2 regions of the Duganella hordei genome follow, and region 2 is predicted to be linked to the other one. Evidence: predicted binding sites of a transcription regulator. Region 2 holds the regulator's gene; the other holds the start of a gene.
The links. The regulator sigma-54, encoded in region 2, starts transcription at its own class of promoters, with help from an activator protein. The targets are predictions, from matches to a motif close to TGGCANGNAANCTGCTTT.
Positions count from the first base shown of each region.

Region 1: the regulator sigma-54 is predicted to act here: its motif matches at 1,736-1,753, upstream of ABWW33_RS03595 (PEP-CTERM sorting domain-containing protein).

Region 1 covers NZ_BPWI01000001.1:848,685-852,901, reverse strand. Annotated here, with positions in the region: gene ABWW33_RS03605 (glycoside hydrolase family 97 protein) at 1-1,392, opposite strand, end outside; gene ABWW33_RS03600 (hypothetical protein) at 1,453-1,599, opposite strand; gene ABWW33_RS03595 (PEP-CTERM sorting domain-containing protein) at 1,803-2,780, shown strand; gene ABWW33_RS03590 (translational machinery protein) at 2,787-3,167, opposite strand; gene ABWW33_RS03585 (ABC transporter permease) at 3,273-4,217, opposite strand, start outside.
Region 2 covers NZ_BPWI01000026.1:7,763-11,979, forward strand. Annotated here, with positions in the region: gene ABWW33_RS30790 (alginate lyase family protein) at 1-587, opposite strand, end outside; gene hpf (ribosome hibernation-promoting factor, HPF/YfiA family) at 676-1,035, opposite strand; gene ABWW33_RS30800 (RNA polymerase factor sigma-54) at 1,113-2,591, opposite strand; gene lptB (LPS export ABC transporter ATP-binding protein) at 2,601-3,353, opposite strand; gene lptA (lipopolysaccharide transport periplasmic protein LptA) at 3,354-3,953, opposite strand; gene lptC (LPS export ABC transporter periplasmic protein LptC) at 3,977-4,217, opposite strand, start outside.

The DNA of each region.
Region 1 (4,217 bases), on a different contig from region 2:
GTTGTGGCGCGGCGTGACGCTGCTGTTCAACTTGTTCCATTCGGCGCCCAGCACGCCCTCCTGCGTGATGAAGTTCGGGTAGGTCCGCTGCAGGCCGGCCGGCACGTAGGCGCTGTGCAGGTCCACCAGCAATTTGCGCTCGGCGGTGGCGGCCGCGATGCGGTGGTAGAACGCGACCATGTCCTGGTCGTCGCGGTTCATGAAGTCGACCTTGATGCCCTTGACGCCCCAGCGCGCGTAGGTATCGAGCACCTGCTCCATGCGCGGCGCCACATGCTCCCAGTGGGCCCACAGCAGCAGTCCGACGCCCTTGGCGGCGGCGTAGCGCACCAGCTCCGGCATGTCGATGCCGTCGGCGGCGCGGGTGATGTCGGTGCCGGGCAGCGCGTTGCAGCAGCCGGGGCCGGAACCCCAGGCCCAGCCGGCGTCGATCAGGTAGTAGCGCAGGCCGGAGGCGGCGGCGAAATCGATGAAGCGGCGGTAGCTGTCCATGTCCGGCTTCATCCCCGCCACCGGGCCCGACCACCAGTCCCAGGCCGCCTTGCCCGGCTGCACCCAGCGGAAGTCGCCCGCCGGCTCCGGATTCAGGTTGCCGATCAGGTGTGAAGGGATCATGTCGCCGGCGCGGTCGCCCAGCATCACCACGCGCCAGGCCGTCGTCAGTCCGGCCTGCGACACATAGGCCGGCCCGGTGCGGTTCGGCACCGCCGACAAGCGCAGCCGCAACGCGGCGCCCTCGCGCCACAGCGAGGCGCCGGTGTAGCCCGCCAGGTTGGCCTGGGTGATGGCGTACGAGGTGCGTCCCGACGGCGTGGCGCAGACCACCGGCACGTCATAGGCGACGCCTTCGCGCAGCGCCGACAGCTTGCTGCTGGCGAACGGCTTTTCGTGCGCGCCCTCCGCCTCGGACACCATGCACTCGGGATCGGCCGCCGGCACGAAGGCGGTACGCTCGCCGCGCAGGCGCACCGGCGCGGTATCTTCGATGCGGTAGCGGAAGGCGATGCCGTCGTCATAGGCGCGCACGTCGAGCAGCAGGCGCCGTGCCGCCGGCGCCCGTTCGCGGAACACCAGGGTGGTGCCGCTGTAACGATCGAGCGCGCTGGCGGCCTTGGTGGCGATCAGCGGTATGACGTGGTTGACCTTGACGTCCTCGCGCCGTTCCAGCTCCAGCGGGCCGAAGCCGGGAGCGCCGTCCAGTTCAAGCCCAAGCGGAGACTCCGCGATCACGGTTTCGCCGCGGCGGACAATGGAAAACTGGCTGGCGTCGCGCGCGATGCGCATCACCGCGCTGCCGTCCGGCGAGGCCACCACGGCCGGCCCCGGGGCGGCCACTACGGCAAGCGGAGCCAACATGCACACCGTCGCAGCGATAGGGGAAAGTCGTTTCATTCTGGTTCCTTTTTTTTTGCACATCGCCAGGTCGGCGCTGCTGTCATCTCGGCCGCCATGCTAGCACCGGGGTTTCGGCGCGAGTCGCGCCAGCGGGTGGTTGCGCAAAATTTTTGCCATGCTGGTGATTTTCATGCGCCGGTCCGCCACGGCCGGGCTGCCTTTCACCGCGACCGCGCCGACGTCGGCGGCGAACATCGGTGCCAAACCATGCGCCGCCCTTCTATTTCAGTGTCGGCATTTCTGACACGTCAATCCGCAATCAAACCCGATGCGCCTTTTTATTGCCATCGAAATGAATAAGTCATTGTTTTAGCTTAAATATTTTCAACTCAAAGCATGCTGGCCTGCTATGTGCTTTTACCTGATCACGGATGGATTTGCGGTCGTCTCAGGGAAAGGAGCCCCAAATGTTTGAGCCTATGTTTTGCGGTTTGGAACGAATAAGGAATCTGGCCAGGTCGTGGTTCGTTGCACGTCGCGCCCCAGGCTTACGCAGGCGGCGCTCAGCGGCGCTGCTCGGCATTGCCGCGCTGGCGCTGGCTTGTACCGGCCCTGCATTTGCCATTGCAACGATCACCGACGGGACCTCAAGCGTTGAGCTCGATCCGGCAAGCACGAACTCCTGGACAAGAAATCCCAACGGCTATACGGGAAGCCACAGTTTCTCTCAGTCATGGTGGTACCGACTGGACTCAGGCCCGGAGCGGCCGGTTAGCAGCCTTAGCTTGACCGACACGATCTTCCTCGGCAATCACGGTGTGAGATTTGAATTCCGCGACCCTGATAATCGCTTTCGGCTCGCCACCCAATATAATGTCACGCACGCCAGCGATCGTTCCTTCCTCCAGGAATCAGTGATCATTAACAATTTCACCGACAACCCGCTGGACATTCACCTGTTTCTTTTCAATCAGTCTGACCTGGATATCAATTTAGCCATCGAGAGCCCCAGTGACTATGACTCGTTGCTCTGGGTAAGTCCCGAGGTGATCAGACAAAAATCACCCCGCGGATCGGTGGTGAGCACGACTGCGGACGCTGGAGTAATGCCGGATCGCTACGAGATGGGGGCTGGATACTACCAGTTCTTTCCGCCGCCCACCCGCTACTTTTCGCCTGTTGGCAGCCAACTGCGGGACTCCCTGCCCACGTCTCTGGCGTGGCCAACGAGCGACAACCATTCCGTGCTCGGCAAGCCAAACCTGGAGTGGGCATGGCAGTGGGATCTGACTATCCCGGACGCATCGCGGGGAACGCCAACGGCCTTCGTGGATATCCAAAATGCCTTATCGGTCCCCGAACCATCGACCTTGAGCCTGGTGTTGCTTGCGGCAGCTCCGGTACTGCTGCGATCACGGAGGCGTGTCAAGGCAGGGCAGGTTTGATACGGATCACAGCATCATGTCGGCCTTGACGAAATATTTGCGTGCATATTTGAGCAGCTCGCCGTCGCTGGGGTGGTCCACCGTCTCTATGCTCATCACTCGCTCGGCCACCTCGTGATGGTGCTTGAGCAGGTGCTTCATCAGCGCCAGCTTTTCCATGCCCGGACCCACCAGCAGGATTTCACGCGACGGAGCCAGCGCCTTGGCCACGTCGTCGAAGTAGCGCGCGCTCTCGGCGGCATGACCGGCGCCGCCGGCGGACTTCACGTGCAGGTGGGGATGGTGGGAATCGGTCTTGATCACTTCAATGGACGAGGTATCGGCATTGAAGCGGATCAGATGGGTCTGTGCATGGTCGATCCATGCAACGACATGGTTGAATGACATATCGCTACTCCTTGGTTGAAAACGCCACTATGCGGTTCGGCAGGTGAAAAAACTTTGACCTGCATCAAAACTAGCCATGAGGCGCCCTGCTCTTTCCCTTCTCTTCTATTCATGGCGAAGCGCTTCGATCGGATCGAGCCGCGCCGCGCGCCGCGCCGGCACGTAGCCGAACACCACCCCTATCCCGGTCGAGAACACGAAGGACAGCAGGTTCACTCCCGGATTGAACAGGTAGGGCAGCTGCATCGCGCGGGCCAGCACGGCGGTGGCCACCGCCGCCAGCAGCACCCCGGCCAGGCCGCCCAGCGCGGCCAGCACCATGGCCTCGATCAGGAACTGCAGCAACACGTCGCGTTCCAGCGCGCCGATGGCCAGCCGCAGGCCGATCTCGCGCGTGCGCTCGGTGACGCTGACCAGCATGATGTTCATGATGCCGATACCGCCCACCAGCAGGCTGACCGCCGCCACCGCCGCCAGCAGCGTGGTCATCACGCGCGTCGTGCCCGACATGGTGTCGGCCAGCTGGCGCGTGTCGAGCACGTTGAAGTTGTCTTCCTCGCCGGCGGCCAGCTTGCGCCGCTCGCGCAGCAGCTGCACCAGGCGCGCCTGCAGCGCCTTGCTGTCGCTGCCCTGCTCCATCGAAATGAGCAAGGTGTTCACGCGCTGGTTGCCGGTGACGCGGCGCTGCAGCGTGTGCAGCGGCAGCAGCACGAGATCGTCCTGGTCGTTGCCCATCGCGCCCTGCCCCTTGGCCGCCAGCAGCGCCACGATCACGCACGAGAACTGCTTGATGCGCAGCCGCTCGCCCAGCGCGTCGCGGTTGCCGAACAAGGCGCGCGCCACCGTGGCGCCCAGCGCGCACACGGCGGCGCCCGCGCGCTGCTCGCCATCGTCGAACGGGCGACCGGCGGCCAGCGTCCAGTTGGCGGCGGTGGGCCAGTCGGCACTGCCGCCGGTGACGGTGGTGCTCCAGTTGCGGCCGTTGGCCACCACGGTGGCGCCGCTGCGGCTCTCGGCCGCCACGGCGCGTATGCCACCGATCTGCAGCGC
Region 2 (4,217 bases):
TCGAACACCTTGCGGCCCCAGCCCAGGTAGCGCTGGTCGCCCGTCACGCCGCCGACCGCGGTGACGGCCAGGCCTTCCCAGTAGTAGTGGTTGTTGCGGCCGCCCTTCTTCGCATCGGAGTGGGCCATCGTGGCGTCGGCCAGCGTCTTGAGCCAGCCTTCGATGGCCTGCTGCTGCGCGGCGCCGGCGGCCGGCTTCAGGCGCGCGTAGCTGAGCGCCATGCCGCCCAGCGTCCACTTGCGCACGTAGTAGGCCTGCTCGCTGGACAGCTTGCCCAGCATGGCCTTCTGCCCGGCCCAGCTGGCCAGCCAGGTCAGCGCGCAGGCGCCGTCGGCCGCGTTGGCCTTGGGGTCGAGCTGGTAGGCGGTGGCGCCCTTCGCCACCTCGGCCAGGAAGTCTTCGATCGGCTTGGTGTTGGCGATGTTGCGCGCCCGTAGCACCGGATCGATGACGGAATGGTGCGCGTCCGAGTAGTAGCTGTTGGCGTCGATGTCGATGCGGGCCGGCGGCGGCGCTTCGCACGCCAGCGCCGCGCCGGTGGCGAGCAGGCCAAGCAATGACGTGCTGGCAATCAGGTGAGATTTCATGGGAGGGCTCATCAAGTTAAACGTTTAACTATCTTACCTCAAAAAAGGGCGCCGATGCGCCCTTAGTCGAGTGGTGCCGGGGCCGTTGTTATAGGGCGGCGGCAGCGGGTTCGTAGCTATCCGGGAGATGCTTGATCGCATCGTGGCCGTGCTCTTGGACCTTGGCTTTGTATTTCATGACCTGCCGATCCAGCTTGTCGATCAGCGTATCGATGGCGGCGTACAGGTCCTGGGACAGGCTTTCCACGTAGACGGTTTTACCCGACATGCGCAGGTTGATTTCAGCCTTCTGGCGTTTCTCTTTCTCTTTAAGGTTATCTACAGTCAGAATGACAGCAATATCAATCACTTGATCAAAGTGGCGTGTGACGCGTTCGAGCTTGTTCTGCACGTATTCACGGATGGCCGAGGTCACTTCGAGATGATGTCCACTGATGGTGAGATTCATACACACTCCTAAAGATGATGTCGCTTCTTACGGTTAGTGCGTGGCCCATTACTACCGGGCGCGCAGGAACCAAGTAACTACAAAGACTTGCGGAGACTGACTGGCGGGATTTTCAACGCTTCGCGATATTTGGCAACAGTTCGTCGCGCAATCACCATGCCTTGTTCTCCCAGCATGTCCGCAATCTTACTGTCGGATAAAGGATTTTTCGGGTCTTCTGCTCCTGTCAATTGCACGATGAGTGCGCGTATCGCCGTCGAACTTGCTTCCCCTCCCGCTTCGGTGGCGACATGGCTACCAAAGAAATATTTCAACTCAAACATGCCGTGCGGGGTCAGCATGTATTTTTGAGTTGTTACCCGAGAAATAGTACTCTCGTGTAAACCCAGTGTATCAGCAATTTCGCGAAGCACAAGGGGGCGCATGGCAACCGCGCCGTGCGAGAAAAAGTTCTTTTGTCTTTCTACTATCGCCTGGGCGACGCGCAGGATGGTGTCGAAACGCTGGCGCATATTCTTGATCAGCCACTTGGCTTCCTGCAGCTGCGCGCCCATCGCGCCCTCGCCTTTTCCCTGCTTGAGCAGGTTGGCGTACATGGCGTTGACGCGCAGGCGCGGCATGACGTCGTTGTTCAGGCTGACCTGCCAACCGGTGCGCGATTTCTTGACGATGACGTCCGGCACCACGTAGTCGGACACGTCCGACGCGAACGCCGAACCGGGATGCGGATTGCACTGGCGGATCACGGTTTGCGCCTCGCGCAAATCCTCGTCGTCGCACAGCAGCGCTTTTTTCAGCTTGTTGAAATCGCGCTGGGCAAACCACGTCAGATGGTTTTCAACGATGGCCAGCGCCATGCGCCGCGTCACCATCGGCACGCCCGGCAAGCGCTTGATTTGCAGCGCCAGGCACTCGGACGCGTTGCGCGCGCCCACGCCCATCGGATCAAAGCTCTGCAGCAGCGACAAGGCGGTCTGCAGTTCGTCGATGTCCAGTTCCAGTTCCTCCGGCAGGCGGGCGTGGATGTCCTCCAGCGATTCCTCCAGGTAGCCGTTTTCGTCGAGCGCGTCGATGATCAGCTCGACCAGCGCGCGGTCGCGCATTTCCAGCACCGTCACGCGCATCTGTTCCATCAGGTGCTCGCGCAGCGTGCAGTGGTTGGCTTCGAGCTGCGGGCGCGCGTCCTCGTCGTCGGGCGCCTTGCTGCGGCCGGCGTCGCTCCAGTCGACGTCGGCGTCGCTGCTGGTGCTTTCGGTGTCGGCGGCGGGGCCGTCGTAGTTGTCGGCGTCGGCGGCCGGCGCTTCCTGCGCGTTGGGCGGGCCTTCCGGCGGCGCGTCGCCGACCGGGGCCTGCTGGCTGATGGCGCCGTCCGACAGCAGCCGCAGCGAGCGGTCCAGCGGGTCGTCGAGACGCTCCAGCAGCGGGTTATCGGTCAGCAGCTGTTCGAGTTCCTGGTGCAGCTCCAGCGTGGACAACTGCAGCAGCCGGATCGACTGCTGCAGCTGAGGTGTCAGCGCGAGGTGCTGCGACGTGCGCAGTTGCAATGACTGTTTCATGGGGTAAGGCTACATCCTGAAGTGTTCACCCAGGTACACGCGACGCACCGACTCATTGGCGATGATGTCGTCTGGCCGGCCTGAAGCCAATACCGTGCCCTGGTTGATGATATACGCGCGGTCGCAGATGCCCAGCGTCTCGCGCACATTGTGATCGGTAATGAGGACGCCGATGCCGCGTTCCTTGAGGAAGCGCACGATGCGCTGGATCTCAATGACGGCGATCGGGTCGACCCCGGCGAATGGTTCGTCGAGCAGCACGAAGCGCGGATTGGTGGCCAGCGCGCGCGCGATCTCGACCCGGCGGCGTTCGCCGCCCGACAGCGACAGCGCCTGGTTTTCGCGCAGCTTTTCGATCTGCAAATCGGCCAGCAGGGTATTGAGCCGTTCATCAATTGCAGCCTTGGATAAAGGCTTGCCGTCCACTTTCTGGATTTCGAGGACGGCGCGGATATTTTCTTCCACGGTCAGCTTGCGGAACACCGACGCTTCCTGCGGCAGGTAGGACAGCCCCAGCGACGCGCGGCGGTGGATCGGCAGGCTGGAGATGTCGGTGCCGCTGATGTCGATGGTGCCGGCGTCCGACGGCACCAGGCCGACGATCATGTAGAACGAGGTGGTCTTGCCGGCGCCGTTGGGGCCCAGCAGGCCAACCACTTCGCCGCACTCGACCTGCAGCGAAACGTCGTGCACGACCTGGCGCTTGCCGTAAGTCTTTTGCAGGCCTTTGACGATCAGGGTGCTACCGCAGGATGGTTCCATTTATTTCCCCGGCGTAGGCGTGGTGGCGGAGGCGGCAGGCGCCGAGGCTGCAGGCGCCGCCGGACGGATCGCCGGCTGGATCACCATCGTGCCACGGCCGGCGCCCGGCTTGCTCTCGCCGGTGACGGTGTTCTTGACCGCGAACTGTTCCTTGCGGCTGTCATAGGAAATGAATTCGCCGTCGACCTCGTCGCTCAGGCGGCCGCCTTCGAGACGGCGCACCTTGGCCTTGGAAAATAGCTTGACCAGGTCGGTCTTGTCGCTGTACTCGATGCGTTCGGCTTCGCCGTCGACCCACTGGTCGCCGGCACCGTCGCGCTTCTGGCGGAAGGTGGCCAGCGTGCCCGGGGTGCTGGTCAACACGACAAAGTTATAGCCTTCCGGATCGGTCGTCACGACCGCCTTCGGCGACTTCATCAGCAAGGTGCCGCGGGTCAGCACGACGTTGCCGATCAGCGTCTTGATTTGCTTGACGTCGTCGATCTGCAGATCGTCGTAATCGATCTTGGTCGGTTTGTTGGCGTCGGCTTTTTCCGCATGGGCCGCGCCAGCCGCCATCAGCAGCATCGCGGCCGTCAGGATCAGTTTTTTCATCATCATTCCATTCTTCATCATTGGTTCTTTCAATGGCCGCGCGGCGGCACGGTCAGTTGCCCGCGCCCGCCCAGTTGCACCTGGCGGGTGGCGTTGTTGGCCTTCATGCCGACGCCGTTGGCCGTCGCGTTGCCCATTTCCAGCGCGACCGGCGCCGTGGTTTCCATTCTTTCCTCGTCCGGGAAGACGGTCAGCGCCGGGGTCGTCATGCGCATCGCCTGCGCTTGCGGCGTGGCCGGGCGCACGACGTCCACATTACCATTGAGCTGG